One region of the Shewanella khirikhana genome, then DNA from elsewhere that is predicted to be linked to it. Evidence: predicted binding sites of a transcription regulator. Region 1 holds the regulator's gene; each other region holds the start of a gene.
The links. Region 1 encodes NrdR, which represses ribonucleotide reductase genes. Its sites were predicted from a motif close to AAACACNANATNTNGTGTTT; they were not measured.
Positions count from the first base shown of each region.

Region 1 (4,985 bases):
TGACACTCAGGCCACAGTGAAGGTAAAGCGCCAATCCTGGCCCAGTTTGCGCTCATCAATAAGCTTAAGACCCGGCAACTCAGCCATGGTCTGATAATCGGGCAGCTGCAGCATATCGCGGCCATGGCTGCCAAGGAGTTTGGGGGCCTGATACAGCACCAGCTCATCACAAAGCCCGGCGGCGATAAAGGCGCCGGCGAGGGTGCCGCCGGCTTCCACCAGCACCCGGTTGCAGTTTTCACCCAGGTGATTCAAGAGTGCGGCAAGGTCGATACGGCCATCACCGCCCGGCAAGGTCAAACAGGTGACAAAGTCCGGCAGTGAATGCAAAAATTGGGCATCGTAGGGCTCGGCCGATACCAGCAAAATCGGGCCAGCAATACCAAAGAGTTTGGCATCGGCGCTCATGCGCCGCTGGCTGTCGAGCACAACGCGAATGGGCTGGATAAGCTCGGCTGCCGATAAGGAAGCGCCGAGGCTACCAAGCTCGCCATGGCGAACATTGAGGCTGGGGTCATCCAGCAGCACAGTATCTATGCCGGTGATCAGAGCACAGGACATGGCGCGCAGCCTTTGCACGTCGCGGCGCGCCTCTGGCCCTGTGATCCATTTGGACTCACCGCTTGAGAGCGCGGTTTTACCATCGAGGCTTGCACCCACTTTTACGCTAACGAACGGGCGGCCACGCTCCATTCGCGACAAAAAGCCCGGGTTCAGTGCCCGCGCCTCGGCTTCCATCAAGCCGTGGGCCACCTCGATACCGGCGTCCTGAAGCAGCTTAAGCCCCCTGCCCGCCACCTGCGGGTTCGGGTCGGTCATGGCGACAACAACACGCCTTAAACCATTATCAATCAGCGCCTTGGCGCAGGGCGGCGTGCGGCCATAATGGCTGCAGGGCTCGAGGGTGACATAGGCTGTGGCGCCGCGGGCGCGGTCACCGGCTTGTCTCAGTGCATGCACTTCGGCGTGGGGGCCACCAGCGCGGATATGCCAGCCTTCACCGACAATCTCACCGGCGTCATTCACTATCACGCAACCGACATTGGGATTGGGGCGAGTGGTGTACTGGCCACGTTTGGCCAACATGATGGCGCGGGCCATCATGGCATGGTCATGTGCGGAAAACTGGCTTGTGACGGATGTGCTCATGGATGGTCGCCGCGCTGCTGCTTTTTCTGAAACCCTGATGATTGCTGATGTGTTTATTTCTGCAGTCTGGCGATGGCTTCACCAAACTCAGATACGTCTTCAAAGGCGCGGTAAACAGAGGCAAAGCGGATATAGGCCACTTTATCCAGTTCAATCAGGCTGTCCATCATCAGGTTGCCAATCATCTCTGAGGGGATTTCCCGCTCGCCGGTGGCGCGCAGGGTCGACTTAATCTTGTTCATCGCCTGATCAATCTGATCGATGGACACAGGGCGTTTTTCCACAGCTTTGAGCATGCCGCTGCGCAGCTTTTCATCATCGAATGGCTGACGGGTGCCATCACGTTTGATGACCCTTGGCATCACCAATTCGGCGCCTTCAAAGGTGGTAAAACGCTCGTGGCATTCGGTGCACTCCCGCCGACGCCTTACCTGATGCCCTTCTCCCACCAGACGGGAGTCGATCACCTTGGTGTCGGTTGCGTTGCAAAATGGACAGTGCATGGGGCCTCCTGGCGCGCTGATTGAAGGGCAAATTGAACAGCAATACAAATAAAAATGGCCGCTATCGCAGCGGCCATTGAGTTTATCCTATTCAGGTTAAAAGGTTAACCGTAAACAGGGAAACGAGCGCACAGTTCCAGCACCTGACCTTTAACGCGTTCGATAACGGCGTCATCGTTGGCGTTGTCCAGCACGTCACAGATCCAGTGAGTCAGCTCACGGGCTTCGGCTTCTTTGAAACCGCGGCGGGTGATGGCTGGGGTACCGATACGGATACCTGAAGTCACGAATGGAGAACGTGGGTCGTTTGGCACTGAGTTTTTGTTCACAGTGATGTTGGCACGGCCCAGAGCAGCATCGGCTTCTTTACCGGTCAGCTCGCGACCAATCAGGTCAACCAGCATCAGGTGGTTGTCGGTGCCGCCGGATACGATTTTGTAACCGCGCTCGAGGAACACTTCCACCATGGCCTTGGCGTTAACCACAACCTGCTGCTGGTACACTTTGAATTCTGGCTCCAGCGCTTCTTTGAAGGCTACCGCTTTACCGGCGATAACGTGCATCAGCGGGCCGCCCTGACCACCTGGGAATACCGCTGAGTTCAGCTTCTTGTACAGGTCTTCGTCGTTGGCAGCAGACAGGATGATACCGCCACGAGGACCGGCCAGGGTCTTGTGGGTGGTAGAGGTCACTACGTGAGCGTGTGGAACCGGGTTTGGATACACGCCAGCGGCAATCAGACCGGCCACGTGGGCCATGTCTACAAACAGGTAAGCGCCAATCTTGTCGGCGATTTCGCGCATGCGGGCCCAGTCAACGATGCCAGAGTAGGCAGAGAAGCCGCCAATCATCATCTTTGGCTTGTGCTCAACGGCCAGACGTTCCATTTCGTCGTAGTCAATCTTGCCGGACTCATCAATACCGTAAGGGATGATGTTGTACAGCTTGCCAGAGAAGTTAACCGGTGAGCCGTGGGTCAGGTGACCACCGTGGGCCAGGTTCATGCCCAGTACAGTGTCGCCTGGCTGCAGCAGGGTCATGTACACGGCGCTGTTGGCCTGAGAGCCGGAGTGTGGCTGTACGTTGGCGAAAGTGGCACCGAACAATTCTTTGGCGCGCTCGATGGCCAGGCTTTCCACGATGTCGACATACTCGCAACCACCATAGTAACGCTTGCCAGGATAACCTTCGGCGTACTTGTTGGTCAGCTGTGAGCCCTGAGCCTGCATCACGCGGGGAGAGGTGTAGTTCTCAGAGGCGATAAGCTCGATATGCTCTTCCTGACGACGGGTTTCGTCTTCAATCGCCTTGAACAGCTCGGGATCATAGTCGGCAATATTCATGGTCTTCTTCAGCATTGGTCACTCCAGCTGGCAAATCTTATAGGTAGGGTTGCGCGGTATTCTACTCTGCAATCGATCACAATCCCAGCCGCAATATGATGAAAATCCGTCTCGGTACGGATGACTGTGTTTCATCATCAAAACAACCCGCAGCGGGATGGGATTTCACATCGCCATCTGGAGAATAACGCCCCAACTTGGTAAACTTCGGCCAATTTTCAGCGCTTAATTCTATTTGTAAATCGCAGAGAGACGACATGGCTCAGTTTGTTTACAGCATGCTGCGGGTTGGCAAGATAGTGCCGCCCAAGAAGCAAATCCTTAAAGACATCTCCCTAAGCTTCTTCCCCGGCGCCAAGATTGGTGTTCTGGGTCTGAACGGCTCGGGTAAATCCACCCTGCTGCGCATCATGGCCGGTATCGACACCGAAATCGAAGGTGAAGCCCGCCCCATGCCCGGTCTCAAGATTGGTTACCTGCCCCAGGAGCCACAGCTTGACCCGAACCAGACAGTGCGTGAAGCCATCGAAGAAGCCGTTGGCGAAGCCAAGCGCGCCCTGACCCGTCTCGATGAAGTGTACGCTGCCTATGCCGAGCCGGACGCCGACTTCGACGCCCTGGCCAAGGAGCAGGGCGAGCTGGAAGCCATCATTCAGGCTCAGGATGCCCATAACCTGGATAACATCCTCGAGCGCGCCGCCAACGCCCTGCGTCTGCCGGAGTGGGATGCCAAGATTGAAGTGCTGTCGGGTGGTGAGCGCCGCCGTGTAGCCATCTGCCGCCTGCTGCTCGAAAAACCCGAAATGCTGCTGCTTGACGAACCCACCAACCACCTGGACGCCGAGTCTGTGGCCTGGCTTGAGCACTTCCTGCAGGAATACTCAGGCACAGTCGTGGCCATTACCCACGACCGTTACTTCCTCGACAATGCCGCCGGCTGGATTCTGGAACTCGACCGCGGCGAAGGTATCCCCTGGCAGGGCAACTACTCCAGCTGGCTGGAGCAGAAAGACGCCCGTCTGAAGCAGGAAGCCGCCACCGAGAGCGCCCGTCAAAAGACCATCTCCAAGGAACTTGAGTGGGTGCGTCAGGGTGCCAAGGGCCGTCAGTCCAAGGGCAAGGCCCGTATGAACCGCTTTGAAGAGCTGAACAGCTCCGATTACCAGCGCCGCAACGAGACCAACGAGCTGTTTATTCCGCCCGGACCACGTCTCGGCGACAAGGTAATTGAGGTGCGTAACCTCACCAAGAGCTACGGCGATCGCATCCTTATCGACAACCTGTCTTTCAGCGTACCCAAGGGCGCCATTGTGGGCATTATCGGTGCCAACGGTGCCGGTAAATCGACCCTGTTCCGCATGCTGAGCAGCGCCGAGCAGCCAGACAGCGGCGAAATTGACATCGGTGAAACCGTGAAAATCGCCTCGGTTGAGCAGTTCCGTGATTCCATGAACAACAAGGCCACCATCTGGGAAGAAATTTCCGGCGGTCAGGACATCATGCGCATCAACAACATGGAAATCCCAAGCCGTGCCTATGTGGGCCGCTTTAACTTCCGTGGTGCGGATCAGCAAAAAATCATCGGTACCCTCTCCGGTGGTGAGCGTAACCGTGTGCACCTGGCCAAACTGCTGCAGGCAGGCGGCAACGTGCTGCTGCTCGACGAACCTACCAACGATCTGGACGTGGAAACCTTGCGTGCCCTCGAGGAAGCCCTGCTGGAATTCCCCGGCTGCGCCATGGTGATTTCGCACGACCGTTGGTTCCTCGACCGTATCTGTACCCACATCCTCGACTACCGCGATGAGGGTCAGGTGAACTTCTACGAAGGTAACTACACCGAGTACTCTACCTGGCTGAAGAACACCTATGGCACCGATGTGGTTGAGCCGCATCGCCTCAAGTACAAGCGCATGACCAAATAAGCCTGGCTTAAATCGCATGGCTTGAACCATCAAGGAGGCCTTTGGGCCTCCTTTTTATTTAGCGC
Region 1 is NZ_CP020373.1:643,510-648,494, reverse strand. It holds gene ribD (bifunctional diaminohydroxyphosphoribosylaminopyrimidine deaminase/5-amino-6-(5-phosphoribosylamino)uracil reductase RibD) at 7-1,149, opposite strand; gene nrdR (transcriptional regulator NrdR) at 1,203-1,652, opposite strand; gene glyA (serine hydroxymethyltransferase) at 1,757-3,010, opposite strand; gene ettA (energy-dependent translational throttle protein EttA) at 3,253-4,920, shown strand.

Region 2 (4,985 bases), 340 kb from region 1:
GTTCGCTGGCATTGGAAATGGTGAAGGTGTGCTTACGGCACTCAGGCACGTTGAAGGCTTCCCGGTCGTAACTTACCAGGCTGATGATGGCTTCTGCGCCTTTAAGCTCTACGCCACATACTCTCATTTTTGAACCCTTATTCTCTAAAATCTTTACTGGTTAATCGCGCTGATTTGGCGCTTATTCCGCATCGTCTTCCGGCGCCTCGCTGACGGGCGCTTCGGGTTTGGGCTTTTTGCGGATCATAGGCGCATCGCCTACATCCACGCCCGTGATAAAGCGACGATCCCGTGCCTTGGCGGGGCCTTTGGGCTTGGCACTGTCGCTGTGTTTTTTCATCGGTTTGTCACCGGCATCGGCCTTCTTGGGGCGAACACGCTTGGGTTTAAGGCCGGTGAAGCTGGCCTCAAGGCCGGGCAGGGTGCTGAATTCAAAGGTTTTGCGAAGCAGCAGCTGCACCTTGAGGAAGTTGTCCCAGTCTTTCGGGCCAACCAGCGATACTGCACTGCCTTTGTTACCGGCGCGGCCTGTGCGGCCAATGCGGTGCACGTATTCTTCGGCAAATTTGGGCATGTCGAAGTTAACCACCAAAGATACAGTGCCAATGTCCAGTCCGCGGGAGGCCACATCTGTGGTCACCAGAATGCGGCAGTGGCCACGGCTGAAGCCGTCCATGATCTGGTTGCGCTGGCTTTGGCGCAGCTCACCGGACAGGGCCGCTGTGTTGTGGCCTTTTTCGGCCAGCAAGCTGGCCAGACGCTCAGTGTCCTGACGGGTGGCGGTAAAAATCATCACTTGGCGGAAATCGTCCTGCTCAAGCAGCTTTTCAAGCAGCGCCTGCTTGTGGTCCAGGTGATCGGCCAGCAGAATTTTCTGGTCAATATCAGCATGGCCCTGATGCACCGCATCAATGGCAACGTGCTCTGGGTTTTCCAACAGCTCACCCGCCAGTTCCTGCACTTCGCCGTGATCCAGAGTGGCCGAGAACATCAGGGTCTGGCGGCGACGGTGGTCGGCAGCTGCATTGATGGCTTTAAGCTGAGGCGCAAAACCCAGGTCAAGCATACGGTCGGCTTCATCCAGAACCAACAGTTCCAGACCATTCAGGTACAGGTGCTTTTGCGACAGGTGATCGGCAATACGCCCTGGCGTGGCCACAATAAAGTGAGGATCCCGAGCCAGCGCCTTGGCCTGGTCATTGAAGTTCTCACCGCCGAGCACACTGATGGCTCGGTATTGGGTGTTGGCAACCAGAAGACGCAGCTGGGCGTAAACCTGCTGGGCCAGTTCTCGGGTTGGCAGCAAAATCAATACCCTGGGGTCACGCTTCGACAGGGACTTGGTGGAAATCACCCGTTGCAGCGCCGGCAGCAAAAATGCCAGCGTCTTTCCCGACCCCGTCTTGGATGAGGCCATCAAATCACGGCCGCTCATGGCAACCGGAATGGCCTGACTCTGGATGGGAGTAGGCGTCTCAATGCCCATGTGTTTCAGGCTTTGTAAGAGGCGCTTATCGAGGGAAAAATCAGAAAATTGCAATGGATGGTCTCCGGAAAAATTCAAGCGGGGAATTATAGCGCCAACGGGGCTTTGGCGCCATGGCAACCTGATGACACTCTCTAAAGCAAGGCAACAGGCGGCATTTGGGGTTGTTTGGTGCGGCCTGCCTAGCGTGATGGGGTGTCGATATCCGTGATATTCGTCAAAAAAGTGACGCAAGCACTTTATCCAGTGATGCTTTTGACTTATGTTTGAACAACCATAAATAAAAAACGACCCGAGACACTCGCTGCGGATGTCTTTGGAGCAATAAATGGATTTTTGGATTGCGCTTGCGATAGTCATTTTCGGCTGGATGATCCCGGTGTTACACATTGGTCTGTCCGATGTGATGCCCGCCCGTAAAAAGGGCTGGTGGATTTTGGCCGTTACCTTCTCGTCCTGGTTTGGCTGGCTCGGTTACCTGGTCAAAGCCCGGAGTTCTTAAGTTCAAGCGCTGGCACCCGCCGGCGCTTGTCGTTTATAGTCGTTGCCCACCGTTACTTTTCTTATGGATGGAGAAATGTCCATGACCCAAACCCGCATTGGAATCGCCCTTGGCAGCGGCGCCGCCAAAGGCTGGGCCCATATTGGCGTGCTCAAAGCGCTGAATGAACTCGGCGTTAAACCCGACCGGGTGGCGGGCTGTTCTATCGGGGCGCTGGTTGGCGCCGCGTATGTCAACGGTCATCTGGATGCGCTTGAGACCTGGGTACGCAGTTTTTCCAGCTGGGATGTGCTGGGGCTGATGGATTTGAGTTGGCGCCGCGGCGGGCTTATTCGCGGCGAGAAGGTATTCGATGTAATGCAAAGCCACATGGGGGTGATGGACATCGAAACCATGGCCATGCCCTTTATTGCGGTGGCGACTGATCTCTACAGCGGCCAGGAGATCTGGTTTCGTGAGGGCGATTTGCGCCATGCGGTGCGCGCGTCCTGCTCTATGCCGGGGATTTTACCGCCCGTGCGTCAGGGCCATCGCTGGTTGGTGGATGGCGCTGTGGTCAATCCGGTGCCGGTATCTGCCTGTCGCGCGTTGGATGTGGATGTGGTGATTGCGGTGGATTTGGATGGTCAGCGTCGCAGCCGCATTCAGGCGTTGCCGGTTGACCTTCGCAGCGAGGCGATTTCGCCCCAGGAGGAAACCCAGGCGCTGGCCGAGCAAGAGGGCGGTTTTATGGATTTGCTGGCGCGGGGGCGGGATTATGTCGCCAGTTTGTCGGATAAGTTTTCCCTCGGCAGTCGTGACGACCCCGGGATGCTGGCGGTGATGAGCCAGTCGATGGAAATTGTCCAGCAGCGCCACAAGCGGGCACGACTGATGGGCGATCCGCCCGATGTCTGTTTGGTGCCCAAGGTAGCAGACATTGGCACCATGGAGTTTCACCGCGCCGCCGAGGCCATCGATGCCGGATATGCTGCCGTGATGGCTCAGGCTCATTTGATTGAGGCAAGCCTTGGGCAATAGCGCCTGACTCCTTACTGCCAAAGCCGGTTTTTGAACCGGCTTTTTGCTTTTTTGAGGGTGGCTTGCGGGTATTTTTTGCTGCTGCGTGCCTGCTGTTTTGCCGTGGGTCAAGGGGCAGATTTTTAAAAGGCTACCTGCCACAGATTTTCAAAAAGGGGAGATTTATCTTTTTCCCAAACATGATCCATATCAAGGTATCGCTCTGGTATTTGTCGCCTAATACACTACATTTTGTATCTGGATAAAAAATAAGCTCAACATATAGTGTTGGCTTCGACAAAGAGGATCTAGCGATGCCAGTGGTGATCAAGCGGGATGGGTGCCGTGCTGCGTTCGATGAAACCAGACTCAGGGATGCGGTAATTGCGGCGCAGGGTGCTGCCGGTGTTATCGATAACGACTATGCTGCCACCGTGGCTGCCATTGTGGCGGCGCAGGTTGCCGGTAAAGACGAAGTCGCCATCCACGAACTGCAGGATGCGGTGGAAAACTGCCTGATGGAAGGCCCCAACAAGGAAGTGGCCCGTCACTATATTGAGTATCGTCACGACCGCGATGTGTGCCGCGAAGCAAGCAGCCGTCTGAATCTGGAAATTCGCTCGCTGGTGGAGCAAACCAACGCCGCGCTGCTCCATGAAAATGCCAACAAAGACTCCAAGGTGATCCCAACCCAGCGGGATCTGCTTGCGGGCATTGTGGCGCGCCATTACGCCAAGCGCCATATTCTGCCCAAAGAAGTGGTGGCCGCCCATGAGGCCGGTGAAATCCATTACCACGACCTCGACTACTCGCCTTTCTTCCCCATGTTCAACTGCATGCTGATTGATTTGGGCGGCATGTTGACCAAGGGCTTTAAGATGGGCAATGCCGAGATTGAAACGCCCAAGTCTATCTCCACGGCCACCGCAGTAACGGCACAAATCATCGCCCAGGTGGCGAGCCACATTTATGGCGGCACAACCATTAATCGTATCGACGAGGTGCTGTCGCCCTATGTGGCCAAAAGCTATGACAAGCATTATCAAACCGCGCTGCATTGGGGGATTACCGATGCGGTGGCGTACGCCCGCGCCCTGACCGAGAAAGAGTGTCACGATGCGTTCCAGTCACTGGAATATGAGGTGAACACCCTGCATACCGCCAACGGTCAGACACCTTTTGTGACCTTTGGTTTTGGGCTTGGCACCAGTTGGGAGTCGCGGCTTATTCAGCAGTCCATCCTTAAGGTGCGGATGGCCGGTCTTGGCAAGAACCGCAAAACGGCGGTGTTCCCCAAGCTGGTGTTTGCTATCCGTGACGGCATCAACCACAAACAGGGCGATTGCAACTACGATATCAAGCGGATGGCGATTAAATGCGCCTCCGAGCGCATGTATCCGGATATCCTCAATTATGAGCAGGTGGTCAGAGTAACCGGCTCCTTCAAGACGCCCATGGGCTGTAGAAGCTTTTTGGGTGTGCATGAAAAGGACGGCGAACTGGAGCACGAAGGGCGCAACAACCTCGGTGTGGTCAGCCTTAACCTGCCGCGTATTGCCATTGAAGCCCAGGGGGATGAGCAGCGTTTTTACGCCTTGCTGGAGCAACGTTTGCAGATTGCCCGCCAGGCACTGGACAGCCGTATCGAGCGCCTCAGAGGCGTAAAAGCCCGGGTCGCGCCCATCCTTTATATGGAAGGCGCCTGCGGTGTGCGCCTGCGTCCTGACGATGATATCGAGCCCATCTTTAAAAATGGCCGCGCGTCCATTTCTCTGGGTTACATCGGCTTGCATGAAACCGTCAATGCCCTCTATGGCACCGAGGAGCATGTGTACGACTCGCAGCAGCTCAGACAAAAAGCCCTCGCCATTGTGGCGCGTCTTAAGCAAGCCACCGAGCAGTGGAAGCAGGAAACAGGTTATGGCTTCAGCCTTTACAGCACTCCGAGCGAGAGTCTGTGCAGCCGCTTTGCCAAGCTGGATACCAAGGCCTTTGGGG
Region 2 is NZ_CP020373.1:987,440-992,424, forward strand. It holds gene STH12_RS04175 (DUF3010 family protein) at 1-127, opposite strand, end outside; gene STH12_RS04180 (DEAD/DEAH box helicase) at 182-1,540, opposite strand; gene STH12_RS21415 (hypothetical protein) at 1,815-1,988, shown strand; gene rssA (patatin-like phospholipase RssA) at 2,070-3,008, shown strand; gene nrdD (anaerobic ribonucleoside-triphosphate reductase) at 3,302-4,985, shown strand, end outside.
Region 2: the regulator NrdR is predicted to act here: its motif matches at 3,259-3,278, upstream of nrdD (anaerobic ribonucleoside-triphosphate reductase).

Region 3 (4,985 bases), 970 kb from region 1:
GGTTAGGAATCTTGGTAGGCAGAACGGCAGGAATTTGTTCGGTGCCGTCGTAGTTGGGCACGAAGTCTACCGTTTCTTTTTCCAAATCCGCGAGCAGCTCGTGAGCCAGCTTTTCCATGCGGATTTCGGTATAACGCATTGCTGCTGCGGCGTCGCCGTCGATAGAACCGAAGTTACCCTGACCGTCTACCAGGGTGTAGCGCAACGAGAACGGCTGGGCCATACGAACTATGGTGTCGTATACAGCGCTGTCGCCGTGTGGGTGATATTTACCGATAACGTCACCGACCACACGTGCCGACTTTTTATAAGGCTTGTTCCAGTCGTTTTTAAGTTCGTTCATCGCGAACAGCACACGGCGATGCACAGGCTTAAGGCCGTCACGCACATCCGGCAGTGCCCGACCCACGATCACGCTCATGGCGTAATCCAGGTACGAATTCTTGAGTTCGTCTTCGATATTAATTGGCGAAATAGATGAAGCCAAATCAGTCATAAACTGCTCGATCCCCTGAAAATTAGCTGACAAGTCGTTTTCCGTGTCATTGTCGAGCCTTCAAACGTGATTTGGCATTCTAACACAGTAATTTAATGTCGAAACCCCCTGATTCGATTCTCCCGTGGCAGGGGGAAAATGACTGTCTCAGTCATGATGAAAATCAAGTTTATGCTATTGAAAAGGCGTTATTATTTTTATCATCTCGATGCAAATGCTGCCAAAAAGCCGATAAGGCTTTTTTTAGCTCGAGTGTGGATTGGGTTTTGATTGCTGAATTTTTACCCTCTAACGCTTAAAAAAGCATCTGTGACGCCTTATTTACTGTGTTTGACGGTCGCCGCACCGCTTTGCACTTCGTTTACGCAACGGAATAGATATAATGGCGCCACATTAATAGAAAATCCGCTTGGTTACCTGCCTGTGCGCCGGAGCCTTGCCCGACCGAATTTCGGGGCCGCTATGTCAGAAGTCATGAACGTTGATACCCAGGAAATTGCCAAATTCGAAAAGATGGCCGCCAGTTGGTGGGATCCCGATGGCGAATTCAAACCCTTGCATCAGTTAAACCCATTGCGGCTTAACTATATCGATCAGACCTGTGGTGGTTTGTTCGGTAAAAAGGTGCTGGATGTGGGCTGCGGCGGCGGCATCTTGTCTGAAAGCATGGCGCGTATCGGCGCTGAGGTCACCGGCATTGACATGGGCACTGAGCCACTGGAAGTCGCCCGACTGCACGCGCTGGAAACCGGTGTCTCGCTGGATTACCTGCAAACCACCGCTGAAGGCCATCGCGAGAGCCACGTTGAGCATTATGATGTAGTCACCTGCATGGAGATGCTGGAGCATGTGCCCGATCCCCTGTCGGTTATCCAGGCCTGCTGCGACATGGTAAAGCCAGGCGGCTTTGTGTTTTTCTCCACCATCAATCGCAATCTGCGCTCCTATGTCGAAACCATTCTCGGTGCCGAGTACCTGCTGAAAATGCTGCCGGTGGGTACCCACGACCACGGCAAGTTCATCAAGCCGTCTGAGCTGATTGAGATGGTCGACCACACAGAGCTTCTGTGCAAGGACGCCATTGGCGTGACCTACAATCCGCTCACCAGCACCTTCCGCTACACATCCCGGGTGGATGTGAATTACATGATTGCCACGGAAAAGCCCCTTGATTGACCCGCTTGCGGCCGAAAGCACAATGGCGTCACTAACTGACCCGGCAGCAGTCACACAAATGGGAGTGCTGTTCGATTTAGACGGCACGCTTGTCGATACAGCGCCGGATCTGGTGGCTGCGCTCAACCTTGCCCTCAATGACGCAGGTTTCGCCAGTGTTCTGCTGGATGAGGTGCGTCACGCGGCCTCACACGGCAGTATGGCGCTGGTGCGTGCTGCCAAGCCATCGATTCCCGACCAGCAGGCCAGCTTATTGCAGCAATCGCTGCTGTCACATTACGCCGAAGTCAATGGCCGCCATTGCCAGCTGTTTGAAGGGATAGCGCCGCTGCTGGATGCCCTTGGCCGCGCACATATCCCCTACGGCATAGTGACCAACAAGGCCGCCTGCTTTGCCAGGCCGCTGATTGAGCGCATTGGCCTGGCTTCAAGCTGTAGAGCCTTAATCAGTGGCGATAGTGTCACCCGCGGGAAACCAGACGCCGCGCCCATGCTGCTGGCCGCAAGCCAGCTTAATCGCGCTGCCCGCCACATTGTTTACCTTGGTGATGCCAAACGGGATATGGAAGCCGCCCGCGCAGCGCACATGACGGCCGCGCTCGCAAGTTGGGGCTATATCAGCGCCGGCGATGATATCCACAGCTGGCCTGTGGATGTGACGCTTGCGCATCCGCTGTCGCTTCTAACACAACTTGGGTTATGAGTTTGGGCTTGCGAGGGCCAGTTAACAGGCAACACAATCAGTGCGGCCTTAAGGATAAGCACGCCTTCCCTTAAGGTGCGCAGACCACAGCCAACTAAAGTCGTCCGGCTGTGCTGAGGCTGGTTATTTTGCCAGCAGATCTTCCCGGCGCGATCGCTTGCAAGATAAGCGATCGATACCGAGATCTGACACGGTCAAAAAACTGTCATACAAGTGACATGGCACACAGAAACTGACCTTCAAAGTTAGCCTCTACTAACGTTTCGGTTTTTCCTCAAGATATCCACAGTTTCTCCAAAGATTTCCTACTTGCAAATACCCTCTCACCTCACTATCTTGTATCTTAACTTTTAATAAGCACCATATCTTGTGTATTGGTAGCAATCTCACACACCAGAGACGTTCTCCTCGAAACGGTGTTTCTTTCGGCATCCAGCGGTGTTTCAGGGATTTTGAGTGACGATTGCTTACAGGGATATGTTGGGCAATACCAATCTATAAGGCCTATCTTCGATGAATAGCAACATGACAGTCACTAAACGCAGTGGTGAGCGCGAGCAGATCGATCTCGACAAAATCCACCGCGTAGTTACCTGGGCAGCCAAAGGCTTAAAGAATGTTTCGGTTTCTGAAGTAGAGCTGCGATCGCACCTGCAGTTTTTTGATGGCATCCCGACTGAAGCCATCCACGAAACCATCATCAAGGCCGCGGCCGATTTGATTTCGCCCGAGTCTCCTGACTATCAATTCCTGGCAGCCCGTCTGGCCATCTTCCACCTGCGCAAAAAAGCGTTTGGCCAGTTTGAGCCGCCAAAACTGTATGAGCACGTGGCCAGATTGGTGGACATGGGCAAGTACGACCGCCATATCCTCGAAGACTACACCAAGGAAGAGCTGGATATCCTCGACAGCTATATCGATCACTGGCGTGATATGAACTTCTCTTACGCTGCCGTTAAGCAGCTTGAGGGTAAGTATCTGGTGCAAAACCGCGTAACCCACGAAGTGTACGAGAGCGCCCAGTTCCTCTACATTCTGGTGGCCGCCTGCCTGTTTGCCGGTTATCCAAGAGAAACCCGTCTGAAGTACGTGAAAGACTTCTATGATGCGGTATCTACCTTCAAGATTTCCCTGCCTACGCCGATTATGTCCGGCGTGCGCACCCCTACCCGTCAGTTCAGCTCCTGCGTACTGATCGAGTGTGGCGACAGCCTGGATTCCATCAACGCCACTGCGTCTTCCATCGTGAAGTACGTCAGTCAGCGTGCCGGTATCGGCGTGAACGCCGGTCGCATCCGTGCCCTGGGCAGCCCAATCCGTGGCGGCGAAGCCTTCCACACCGGCTGTCTGCCGTTCTACAAGTATTTCCAAACCGCAGTGAAGTCCTGCTCTCAGGGCGGCGTTCGCGGCGGCGCAGCCACCCTGTTCTACCCAATCTGGCACCTGGAAGTGGAATCCCTGCTGGTACTGAAGAACAACCGTGGCGTGGAAGATAACCGTATCCGTCATCTGGACTACGGCGTGCAGCTCAACAAGCTGATGTACCAGCGTCTGATCAAGGGCGAGAACATCACCCTGTTCAGCCCATCCGACGTGCCAGGCATGTACGACGCCTTCTTTGAAGATCAGGACGAGTTCGAGCGCCTGTACACCAAGTACGAGCAGGACAGCAGCATCCGCAAGAAGACCATGAAGGCGGTTGAACTCTTCTCGCTGATGATGCAGGAGCGCGCCTCAACTGGCCGTATCTACATTCAGAACGTGGATCACTGCAACACCCACAGCCCGTTCGACTCAAGCGTGGCGCCAATTCGTCAGTCCAACCTGTGTCTGGAAATTGCTCTGCCAACCAAGCCACTGGAAAGCGTGGACGACACCAATGGTGAAATCGCCCTGTGTACCCTGTCAGCGCTGAACCTGGGTGCCATCGATAACCTCGAAGAGCTCGAAGGTCTGTCCGATCTGGCCGTACGTGCCCTGGATAGCCTGCTGGACTATCAGGACTACCCTATCAAGGCCGCCAAGCTTGGCTCTATGAACCGTCGTACTCTGGGTATCGGTGTGATTAACTTCGCCAACTACCTGGCTAAAAACGGCAAGCGCTATTCCGATGGCAGCGCCAACAACCTGACTCACAAGACCTTCGAAGCCATTCAGTTCAACCTGCTGAAAGCCTCGATGAATCTGGCCAAAGAGAAAGGCGCCTGCCCTGCGTTCCACGAGACCACGTATTCTCAGGGTATTTTGCCAATCGACACTTATAAGCGCGATCTGGACAAGATTGTCTCTGAGCCGCTGCATCTGGACTGGGAAGGCCTGCGTGAAGACATCAAGCGCCACGGTCTGCGTAACTCTACCCTGTCTGCGCTGATGCCATCCGAGACCTCATCGCAGATCTCCAACGCCACCAACGGTATCGAGCCACCACGTGGTCTGATTTCGGTGAAGGCCAGTAAAGATGGTCAGCTCAAGCAGGTAGTACCTGACTTTGATGCGCTGCGTCACGAGTACGAGCTGCTGTGGCAGATGCCATCCAACGATGGTTACCTGCAGCTGGTAGGCATTATGCAGAAGTTCGTGGATCAGGCCATTTCTGCCAACACCAACTAT
Region 3 is NZ_CP020373.1:1,614,311-1,619,295, reverse strand. It holds gene gyrA (DNA topoisomerase (ATP-hydrolyzing) subunit A) at 1-496, opposite strand, end outside; gene ubiG (bifunctional 2-polyprenyl-6-hydroxyphenol methylase/3-demethylubiquinol 3-O-methyltransferase UbiG) at 959-1,672, shown strand; gene STH12_RS06995 (HAD family hydrolase) at 1,695-2,375, shown strand; gene nrdA (class 1a ribonucleoside-diphosphate reductase subunit alpha) at 2,889-4,985, shown strand, end outside.
Region 3: the regulator NrdR is predicted to act here: its motif matches at 2,731-2,750, upstream of nrdA (class 1a ribonucleoside-diphosphate reductase subunit alpha).